DNA from 2 places in the Paenibacillus sp. GM2FR genome. Region 2 is predicted to be linked to the other one. Evidence: riboswitches for the same ligand, from Rfam matches in the RefSeq annotation. Region 2 holds a riboswitch; the other holds the start of a gene.
The links. A riboswitch is a leader RNA that binds a small molecule or an ion and turns the genes downstream of it on or off. The one in region 2 is predicted to bind cyclic di-AMP.
Positions count from the first base shown of each region.

Region 1: it holds a riboswitch for cyclic di-AMP, as region 2 does, so the genes downstream of both, PAEVO_RS32955 (C40 family peptidase) here and PAEVO_RS12580 (C40 family peptidase) in region 2, are expected to answer to the same signal.

Region 1 covers NZ_MKZM01000014.1:52,435-57,885, reverse strand. The annotation lists gene PAEVO_RS32975 (hypothetical protein) at 1-246, shown strand, start outside; gene PAEVO_RS32970 (4a-hydroxytetrahydrobiopterin dehydratase) at 356-670, shown strand; gene PAEVO_RS32965 (c-type cytochrome) at 772-1,128, opposite strand; gene PAEVO_RS32960 (GNAT family N-acetyltransferase) at 1,290-1,790, opposite strand; gene PAEVO_RS32955 (C40 family peptidase) at 1,928-2,401, opposite strand; cyclic di-AMP (ydaO/yuaA leader) riboswitch at 2,407-2,546, opposite strand; gene PAEVO_RS32950 (C40 family peptidase) at 2,939-3,412, opposite strand; cyclic di-AMP (ydaO/yuaA leader) riboswitch at 3,416-3,555, opposite strand; gene PAEVO_RS32945 (hypothetical protein) at 3,904-4,731, opposite strand; gene PAEVO_RS32940 (M1 family metallopeptidase) at 4,743-5,451, opposite strand, start outside.
Region 2 covers NZ_MKZM01000008.1:2,831,278-2,836,728, forward strand. The annotation lists gene PAEVO_RS12575 (stalk domain-containing protein) at 1-1,128, shown strand, start outside; gene PAEVO_RS12580 (C40 family peptidase) at 1,355-1,831, opposite strand; cyclic di-AMP (ydaO/yuaA leader) riboswitch at 1,835-1,965, opposite strand; gene PAEVO_RS12585 (hypothetical protein) at 2,329-2,754, shown strand; gene PAEVO_RS12590 (ROK family protein) at 3,151-4,104, opposite strand; gene PAEVO_RS12595 (copper homeostasis protein CutC) at 4,140-4,826, opposite strand; gene PAEVO_RS12600 (leucyl aminopeptidase family protein) at 4,856-5,451, opposite strand, start outside.

The DNA.
Region 1 (5,451 bases), on a different contig from region 2:
ACCGAGGCGGTCGGGCGAATTTCCGACAGCTATGTCTTCTTTGAAATGGAAGCTGAGGATTGGGGCAATCTGGGTGAAGCCGAGCAAAATGAGGTTCATGAGGCGCTGGCAGAGGATTTGTTTTATGCGCTGGGCACAGAGCCGGTGATTAACGTTGGCAGCGGCGTGGTCATGCATGATCAGACGAACCATCGAATACATATTTTGATCGGTGAAGAAGAGTTGGCTTTTGTGGCCCTTGTGTAATCACTCCAGTTATCAACAGATACAGGGCAGAATAGAATAGATGACAGATAGCCCATATTACGTGTCAGTCGGCTTTAAGATAGGTTTTTTTCGGGGAGGAAGATAAAAGATGCTTTATACGCAGCAAGAAGTAGAGGCTCATCTGGAAAAGCTTGAGGGTTGGGAATTTGAACAAGGGAGATGGATCGTACGGAAGTATACCTTCTCCTCCTTCATGAAGGGAATCGCTTTTGTTGATGAAGTGGCAGCTATTTCGGAAGCTTTCGGACATCACCCCTACATCACCATAGATTATAAAGTCGTTACACTTCGTCTCACTTCTTGGGACGACGGTGGCATCACGGCTGTGGATATTAAGGAAGCGCAGCAGTTTAACGAAGCCTATGAGAAGAGTCGTTCGAAGGATGGCAAGGCGGCACAATAGAAGGGGAAGACGGTAAGTCCCCTCGGAGGTCCCGAATATGTAAAAACACGCTTGCCCCAGGAAGAACTCCAGGTGCAGGCGTGTTTTGCGTATAAGCTGATTTATTTTTTCTCAGCAAGGTACAGCGCGATGTTTGCGATTTCATCAGGCTTAAGTTGATCTTTAAAGGAAGGCATTCCCTTACGACCTTTGGTTACAACGTTGAAGATCGCGTCCGCATCCATGTGTCCGCCCACTTGATTCAAAGCCGGTCCAGCGCCGCCTTGAAGTTGGTCGCCGTGACAGCTAATGCAGCTTGCTTTCAGTGTAGCTTCCGCTGCGGCAGCATCGAGAGTCACTTCCGGCATGGTCGGCTTCTCTTCCTGAGCTACCTGTTCCTTACCTGGGAGCGTAAACATCAGCGCAATAGCCAACGCACATGCGACGAAGAACAATCCGCTCATGATCCATTTTTGCATCGTCATATCGTCCCTTCTATGTATACTGCACTTTTGCACTTGTCTCCATTATAAACCAACATCCATAGACAGCATAGCCAGTTGTGACAAAAAAAGCAACTATACGGCGTGGCTTCATAAAAAGTACACAAAATTGTGCTTTTTCATATAGACAAAGATTACTATTCCTCATTTGCCGGGGGCTCATACACCATACAATGGAAAAGGGCGTTACCCGTTGGCGTAAGCCGCTCGTACGTATCGGTGATGTGAAAGCCCGCCCTTTGATAAGCGCGAATCGCACGCTCATTCCAGGTCAACACCTCCAGGTCAATTTCGTCGGCAGGGCGCCTCCGCCTGGCTTCCCGGACAATCGTCTGCATAAACCGTTTACCCATTCCACGCCCGCACCAATCAGGCCGCATGCCAAGTCCGATTCGTGTAACCTCATGCATCGGAAACAGTTGGGCAAACCCCCAAAGGGCCTCCCATTCATCCAGAATCGAGATGTACTGCCTCTGGCGAATGTCCGGATCGCCAAACTCCACCTCAAGCCCTTTCATCTGCTCCCAGGGAAGAAAGCCATAGATATTATAGGGAGGAGGATAGGTCCAGGCGCATATTTCTTCCGCGTGCTCTTCACGCATGATTACAGTGTGAAATGAAATCGGTGTTGCATCCATTTGCGAAATCCTCCTATCGTATGCATGAATAATAACCATTTTACGAATATTCAAGTCACATCAAAAAGCCCGTCAAAGAGAGGTAAGGGCTCCTTTAACGGGCAAGCAGTATGTATAGGATGATTAGCCTCTATAACTTAGGATGTTTCACCGGTTGACTCTTCATACTTATCATTGCTCATAATACGCTTCGCACCCACGTATCGCTGATCATAGTACTCCTCTGAAAGGCGGTTAATTACCACGCCGCGGTTGGAGGAGGCATGGGCAAATTTGTCATCGCCGACATAAATGCCGACGTGGGAGATGCCCTGGCCCGATGTGTTGAAAAACACTAAATCGCCAGCGCGCAGCTCCTTACGGGATACACTTGTCCCCATGTCGAATTGAGAGCCGGATTGATGCGGTAGCTTCAGACCGAGTTTAGCATATACATACATGGTGAAGCCGGAACAGTCAAATCCGCTCGTGGTCGTGCCGCCGTAGCTGTATTTTGTACCTAGCACCTTATCGATTTCGTGATCCAGCGCACGATCCGCAAACACGCTGCCAACGCCCAAAGTGAACAACAGCGTGATACTCAGGGCTGCTGTCGATAATGTTTTCTTCAGCATGGAAAGCTCCTTTTCGTTGCCTGCGAGGTTAGCTTGAGGGTTCGGTTGAAGGTTCCCTATGATCTCTTGACGGCAAGATCAATTCACCCGTGGGTTGGTTCCCCCGCTTCCCGTTCGGCCGGGAATTCGGCATAGCAATCTATGATTAAAGCACTTACATTAATGACAAAGTTGTTACTGCGTCCATTCTATCAGACAGCAAGCGAGATTGGCAATTATTTCTTGGTGAATTTCGCTATTTTTCAATAGCATTAGCCGTCGAAGCATCGGATAAAATCAATATTTTTCCAAAATGGGTGTTTAATGAAGGGAGAGAAGGGTATATAAAGGGTAGAAGATGTGAAGACATGGCGAAGTGAAGTGAACTTGTAGAATAAATTTCATTTTTTTTCGAAAAGCGGGAACTTTTCCGTTGTCCTGAACGTTATAAAGGTATAGACAGAATAAACAAAAGAAAAAAGCCGCTGGATGAGATCGGCACAATCTCATAAGCCCAGGGCTTTCTTGTAAGAGTAAATCAATAAAGTTCCAACATTAATTGTAGTTCACAGCTACAGATTTGTACGTATTTTGACTCATAATTCTCTTAGCGCCTACATATCGGTTGGCATAATAGCTCTGGCTTAGCGGACTGATAATGACACCACGCGAAGATGAGGAATGAGCGAATTTGCCGCTCCCAACATATATACCCACATGAGATACACCTCTACCGGATGTGTTGAAGAACACGAGATCGCCAGCTTTCAGGTTGCTCTTGGATACTGCCGTACCTACTTTGTATTGAGCTGCAGATGTACGCGGCAGGCTAAGGCCAAGCTTCTTGTAAACATAGCTGGTGAATCCGGAGCAGTCAAAACCATTCGTTGTGGTTCCGCCTGTTTTATAAGAGACACCAATGGCTGGTTTGATTGCAGTATTTAATTTGGAATCGGCGAAAGCGCTTCCGGTCCCTAATGTGAGTGCGAGTGCGAGGCCTAGAGAAACAGCCGTTAACTTCTTTTTCAAAACAAAAGCTCCTTCCATTGCCTGCGAGGTTAGCTTAAGGGTTCGGTTGAAGGTCCCCTATGATCCCTCTCTTGCGAGATCAATTCACCCAAAACGGATCCCCCGCTTCCCATATCGTTATGGGAATTCGGCTCCTTAAAATGTTGATGAACCCATTCATTGACGTCTGACGTTCCAACATAGATAACGAATTTACATCGTTCCAACAAAAAGTTACAGTAAAGATGACAAAGTTGTTACTAACATATTCGTTATTTTAGCAGAGTATTAACAATTTGGCAAACGAGGAAAGATCATTTTTAAACAAAAAAACCTGTCCCCATCTTGGGGAAACAGGTTTTTTTGTAATTTGGCGCTCAGAAATTTGTAATATAGAGGATAAATGAACTCTTATTCTTTGTAAAATCAAGACCCGGATAGAAACGTGTCACTTCGGATTACAGCTTATTCGCGAGCATGTTTCATCATTTCAGGGTAACGAATTGTAACGATTAAGGATGCGATGAGGAGGAATCTCTCCACAAATGATATTGAGCGGAAATTACCCAAATTTGGAAAAGTCCATTCAGAAAATAAGAGGCCTGCTGAATAATTAAGCCGATCAACCCGGCCCAGAAGAGCGAAGCCGAGCTCAGGAGCAACAGAATGACACAGGCGGATCCGCCGATGGTGATGGATAACAGCACTGCCGTGCCCAAGCGGCGGAAGAGCGCATGGAGAGAGCTGATCATACCAAAGTCTCCCGTGCGCCCGAACTGCATATAGAGCAATAACAGGCGGATTAGATAGGCGTACAAGAACCAGCCAACGGCATACGGCAGTGCATGAAGGAGCAGAACAGGCTCCTGAATCCCATTTAGCAGAATCGGAAGAATTTTGGGCAGAAGCCAGTAACCGGGCACAAAGGTGAGAATAAGCTCAATCAGATAGAATAGCGTTACAGGTTTCCACAGTTTGCGCATGCCAGTGAAGAAGAATAAACCACGCTCGCCCTTGGCTTCCTGGTGAAGGTTGTAGAAGATGCCGGCCCGAATGAGCGGGGTGAGAACCATCCGGATCAGGAGCAAACCGGCCAGAAGCCATCCGTAGGTGTGGACCGTGCTGCTCAGGGTTAGGCTCATCTCGCCCTCATAGAAGAATAACAGACGGCTGAGCTCGTTAGGGGCAGAATCCGGATATCGCATCAGAAGGGGAACGACTGCCGATTTTACGAGTCGGTACAGGCAGTATCCCCACAGCAAACGGTATAAGAAGAGCAGAATCGAGACGTATAGCTGGTCTTTAACACTGGTCCACCCTTGGCCTGCGTAACTTTTCATGTGCTCCCCCCTCACCATGACAGGCTGCCGAACAGCGTCTCCACAAGCTTGGTAATACTGAGATTCCAGCGTGTAACCACCTTCGGATCCATTCCTGCCTTCATATAGTTATTGATGTGTTTGTTCTCCAGGACGATGGAGTATTTGGGATCAACCATGGCCCAGGCGAGCGGAGTGCTGTACTCCAGGGTGTAAGTAACTTTGCCGTCCTTGCCGCTCCAGGTCCGCTCCACCGTTTTGCCATCCTCAAAGGCGAACACGATCGGCACATTGGTTATATCCCCGTCCTTGCTCGTAATCTTGACCGTAGACTCATAACGAGGATGTTCCGCCGTGCCTTTATTTTTGGTTTTGATCACGTCGATGGCGACATCCGCCATCTGGCTTCCATATACATATTGGTCAAAATACGGCTGCCAGGACGTTTTGCTTACTTGCTCTACAACTTTCTGGAAGTCGGACGTGGTCGGATGCTTGAACCGGTATTTCTGGGCATACGTATGAAGAATCTTCTCCATCATCTGCGGACCGACCTGCCGTTCGATGCCTTGCAGCACCAGCTTGCCCCTCGTGTAAACATTCAGTGCGTAGTTTTCGTGGGAGCTGTATTTCCAGGATTCCATCTTCAGCGGTGCAGGGGAAGTAATGGATGCTCCCTGAGCTGCCGTATTGGAGGTAATACCGTATTCTTTTTCCATCACTCGTTCTTCAGCATAGGTT
Region 2 (5,451 bases):
CCGCGGGTAGACAAAGGGGTCACCTACGTTCCATTCCGGACGGTCGGTGAAGCACTGGGCATTCAGATCACGTGGAACAGCAAGACGCAAACCGTCAAGGCTATAGGCAAGGTGAAAGGTCAAACGACGGAAGTCCTGCTTCAGGTGGGAAGCACGACGGCGACCGTCAACGGTAAAAAAGTAAAGCTTGCAGCTCCTCCAGTCCAACGGGAAGGCCGCGTGCTGATCCCGCTTAGCTCTTTCAGCAGCCAATTCGGTGTCGACGTCGGCTGGAATCAGGCGACTCGCACGGTCTCTCTCGTATCGCCCCAGCGCGAAATGCATTTGAGAGCCTTCTATGCTTTGCAATCTTTCCAAGAACGGGATCTCGTGGGATCCATGAATTCAGTCGCTTTTGGCTGGAGCCGCATCGATCGTGATGGCCAGTTTACGCTTCAAGGCGACGAGTATCGTCTGCCAGGGGCGGCCGGCGACGTGACCCCGCAATCGATTGTTGCGGATGCGGCGGATCAGGAGATTAAACCGTACCTTATGGTTTATGCTCTGGACGGAAACGGAGAATTAACCAAAGTCCTGAGCGACAGCAGTCTGCGCGAAAAGTCCATTGAAGGCATCACAACCGCGGTTGCCGATAACGGGTTCGGCGGCGTTGTGCTTGATTTTGAAGGACTCGGTTTTAAATTGGATGCCGTGAAGCAGCAGAAGCTGCTCAATGATTACGTCAAGCAATTGAAGGTGGCATTGCCAAATGACATTGCCCTGTCCTTAGCGGTCCCGCCATTGAATAGCGCCTACAAAGGCTATGATTACAAGACGCTGGCTTCCATCGCTGATGATCTCATCGTTATGGCTTATCAGTACAATCCGGTCGGAACCAAATCTCAGGTTCCCGAACCAAACAGTCTGGTGGACCAAGCGATCCAGTTGGCACTCCAAGCAGGTGTCCCGAAGCAGAAGCTCCTGCTCGGCATCAGTTTAAGCAGTGAAACCGCCACTTCCGTTGACGATAAGCTCGGCTTGGCCAAGCGTTATGATCTGAAAGGTGCTGCTTTCTGGCGCCTTGGCTTGTTCCGTCTCTATAATAATGGAATAGAAGCTGCTGTGAATGCCTCTGTCGTTAAGGAGTAACCGAACAACCTCTGTGGGATGATAGACTTATCGTAAGAAAAACGTCTATCGACGTACTTTCACAGATGACAGACCGCAGTTAATAGATGTTTTTCTTGCGATATCAGGAAGTCACAAGCTTTCGAAGTTTATACTTTCTGATATCTAAAAAAAGAAAGCCTGACAAGGGCATCCCTTTGTCAGGCTTTCTGGTTATGTATCGAATCCTAAACTGCAATTAATCCATTTAGCTTGCGCTTCCTACCAGCTTCGCATAGTTTTCTTGACTCAACACACGACGCGCCGTGACATAACGCGGCTCGTAATATGAATCGCTAAGCTTGCTGATTCTGACTCCCTTGCTGCTGGAAGCATGCGCAAATTGTCCATCACCAATGTAAACGCCTGCATGGGAAATTCCGCTGCCACTTGTATTGAAGAATACCAAATCTCCGACCCGCAGATCTTCGCGATCCACATGTTCACCGGCTTTAGCCTGGCTTTGGGAAGTGCGTGGAAGATCCATATCAAAATTTCTAAACATGTACAGAATAAATCCGGAGCAATCAAACCCGCTGGTAGTCGTTCCGCCCCATTTGTATGGAGTTCCTACCAATTGCTTCACTTGATACTGAAAATTCGGTTGTTGATCAGCAAATGCTGATACGGCACCAGAAGAAAAAATAATTGCAGACCCTAGCAAAGTGATGACAAACTTCTTCAAAATATGTTCTCTCCTTCGATGCCTACGGAGTTAGCTAAAGGTTCGGTTGAAGGTTCCCTATACTCTATATACAAGAGTAATTCACCCAAGACGGTTCCCCCGTTTTCACAAACGAAATTCGGCAAAATTCATTAACGTTTTGTAACCTTCTCTTAATATAGTATACAAGCAAGGATGCTGTCAATAATATCCTAAGAATCTATCGTTTTATGTTTGGAACTGTCGTAAAGATGGTTAATTTCGGGCGTCCATTTGTTAACCATCTCACACAGTCATGACAATTATGTAACTCTGCTTTCCTGTTCGAACTGCTTTTTTTAGTAATCTAGCAACTTTTAACAGATTTATACGTTTACATATTCAGAAATGAAATTAAAGAGGTGATCGATCACTTATGATTCAAATTACGATGGCTGAAGCTTTGGCTGTCCGGGCAGCAATCAATCGTCTCATGAATCAATTGATGTCGGAACGCTTGAATAACAGCAGCACGATCATTGAAAAAGGGGAAACGGCGGGAATATCCTGCACGCAGCGTGGATGCCATTACGGAAGAGATCGAAGCCGCCGCGGCGGATTACAGAAAGCTGGATTTGCTGATGGCCATCTCCAATACAACGCAAACCATTAGCTGGAACGGCTCCGACATGACCATCATGGAAGCGATCGAGCTGGCCAAACAGATACGCAGCGATATCGGACAGCTTGCTCATCTCGGCTCCCGCAAGAAGCTGGAGCGGCAGAGCAGCCGTGGCAGCGGAGACGGTGCCGTAACGCTGTTCAACGTCGCCTTATATGATCCGGAAGCCTATCAGGCGCAAGCGCGCAAGAAGGAACGCGAAGTAACCAAGCTCTCTTCACTGATTGAACATGCCAATCATACGTCCATGATTACGTTTGACGCATCGAAGTACATGGAGTAGCGGCAGCCGCCGGCTCCAAGCCTGCAGGTCACTCCACGTGCGGGTTTGGAGCCGGCGGTTTCCGCCGGCGGGCGGGAAAGTGCGAGCAACCGCTTATTGTTTGTCGGATACAAACAAACCTAACCAGGAAACCAAAAACTCGCCTCCAGTGAAAACGGATGACGGCTTACGGTTCACGCCTATCACTTGTCACATGTTACGGACTTATAACGAAAAAAATGATCGCTCCGTTTCCCGCTCTCTCCATAAATAGTTGGAAAGCCGCCCTTGAAGGGCGGCTTTTGTCAAATTCGCTTAAGCTCGGTTAACATGAAACTAGGTTGCCGATCCAAACGCTCTCAATCTAACTTCTATTTCATTCTTTATCCTATCCGTAACGTTCTCTTTACACATAGGCTACTGGAACAAGGCCGCAGCTCCAACCAGACCCACATCGTCCCGAAGTCCTGCAGGGACGATTTCGTACGTACCCAGATAGGATGGCATGACCAGCTTATCTGTCATTTCCCGCAGCTGCGGGAATAGAAGCTCGCCTGCTCTGCTTACTCCCCCTCCAATCACGATGCGATCGGGGTTAAAACTGTGAATGACGTTAACCAGACCAAGCGCCATGTAATAAATAGCACGATCGATGACCTCCACAGCGACGGGGTCATGAAGACGTTTAGCCTCGAATACATGCTTGGCGTTGACGCCGGCCTCGGCTGCGGCCAGTTTAGAAATTACGCTGGGCTGGGTGAGCATCCGCTGGGATGCTGCCAAACCGATGGCCGTTCCTGAAGCAAATACCTCCCAGCAGCCGTGGCTGCCGCAATTACACTGCGGACCGCTCGGATCAATGATATGATGCCCAAGCTCCCCTGCAAAAGAACTGCTGCCCAGGAACAGCTTCCCGTCCAGCACGATGCCTGAACCGATGCCTGTGCTTAGCGTCACGTATATCATGTTCGTCGACCCTCTTCCGGCACCTCTTACATACTCTCCCCATGCAGCTGCATTGGCGTCATTCAGCACCTGAACCTCCGTATGCAGATCGCGTTCCATCCAAGCTTTGAGAGGAACATTGGTCCATTCCGGCAGATTCGTACCATGAATGACGATCCCCTCCCGGCTGTTAACCGTTCCGGGTGAAGCCATGCCTACGCCTCGAAGCGGGTGGCCGCCCGACACGCTGCGAATCATGTTCGTAATTCTCGCGACCACTTCTTCGGCCGTACGCGCACCCGCTGTCTCCATTTGCTCCCGGTTCAGCAGCTGTCCTTCGGAATCAAAGAGCGCTGCCGCGATCTTCGTACCCCCAAGGTCAACGCCAACCACAAATTCTTGCTGTTTATTCCATACGGTTTGCAATTTTTGTTCACCTGTTTCCGATAGGTTTGCTACTTCTATTGATGTAAGCTGTCAGCCAATGATCGCAGCTCAACCGGATCAATGGGCTTCAGCCCTGATCGACCGTACCGGACGGCTGAGCCGAAATGCACCTCGCTCACACCGGTCTGGTCGATAAAATCATGTATGATTTCCCACTTCAGGCCATTACCAGCCAATATTTTCAGCTCACTGCCTGCCGTTTGTTCTACAAGCTCCCGAATTCTTGGGATGGCTTGCGGTGCAGGCTGCGGTCCTCCCGACGTTAGGACGCGGGTAACGGACGGGTATTTCTGCAAGGTACGCAGCCCTTCGAGCTGATCCTCCAATTCATCAAAGGCCCGATGGAACGTGACCTGCATATCACCTGTCCATTCCAGCATTTTGACCAAGGAGACCTCGTCAATCTTCCGTTCCGGGGTCAGCATACCAAGCACTACGCCAGCTGCACCTGCCTTGCGGATCGCCTTAACCTCCGCGATCATGGTAGCAATATCATGTTCGTTGTACACAAAGGATCTGCTATGAGGTCTGACCATGACATGAACAGGAATCTGAACAGCTTTCACAACCTCTTCAACGAGCCCGATTCCCGGCGTAAGCCCGCCTTCGGTTATCGCCGTGATTAATTCCAGACGATCCGCGCCATTCTTCTCTGCCGTGATGGCATCATCCACGCATGTTGCGATAATTTCAAGCAGCATCGTCGTCACTCCTTACTGAAGTTGATTCTTTAAGCATGGAGAAACTGCTTCTCCACATAATCCGCCAACAATCTCGCGCCATATCCGGTAGCCCCCGCTGCGGAATGGGGGAATTCCCGTTTATACTGGACCGTGCCCGCCATATCGATGTGCACCCATTTCATGGAATCGGCCACAAAATGCCGGATAAACAGCGCGGCCGTTATAGCGCCTGCCAACGTTGACGTACCGACATTTTTCAGATCGGCATAATCGCTCCTAAGATCCGATTCGTACTCATCCATCAGCGGCATAGGCCATAGACGCTCTCCGTTACGCTCACCGATCTCAACCAAATCGGCCGTAATCTGTTGATCGCCCCAGATACCCGCAATTTCCAAGCCCAGTGCGGCTCCGACATTACCGGTGAGGGTTGCGATATCAATCACCTTATCTGCGCCAAGATTCGCAGCGTGCAGCAGGGCATCCGCAATGATCAACCTTCCTTCCCCATCCGTATTCGCGACCTGAACGCTTAAGCCATTCGGATAGTGAACGACGGAAGAAGGAAGCATCGCATCCGGTCCCGATAAATTATCCGCAACGGCTATCAGCGCCGTTACTCGTACCGGAGCTTTTTGCGATA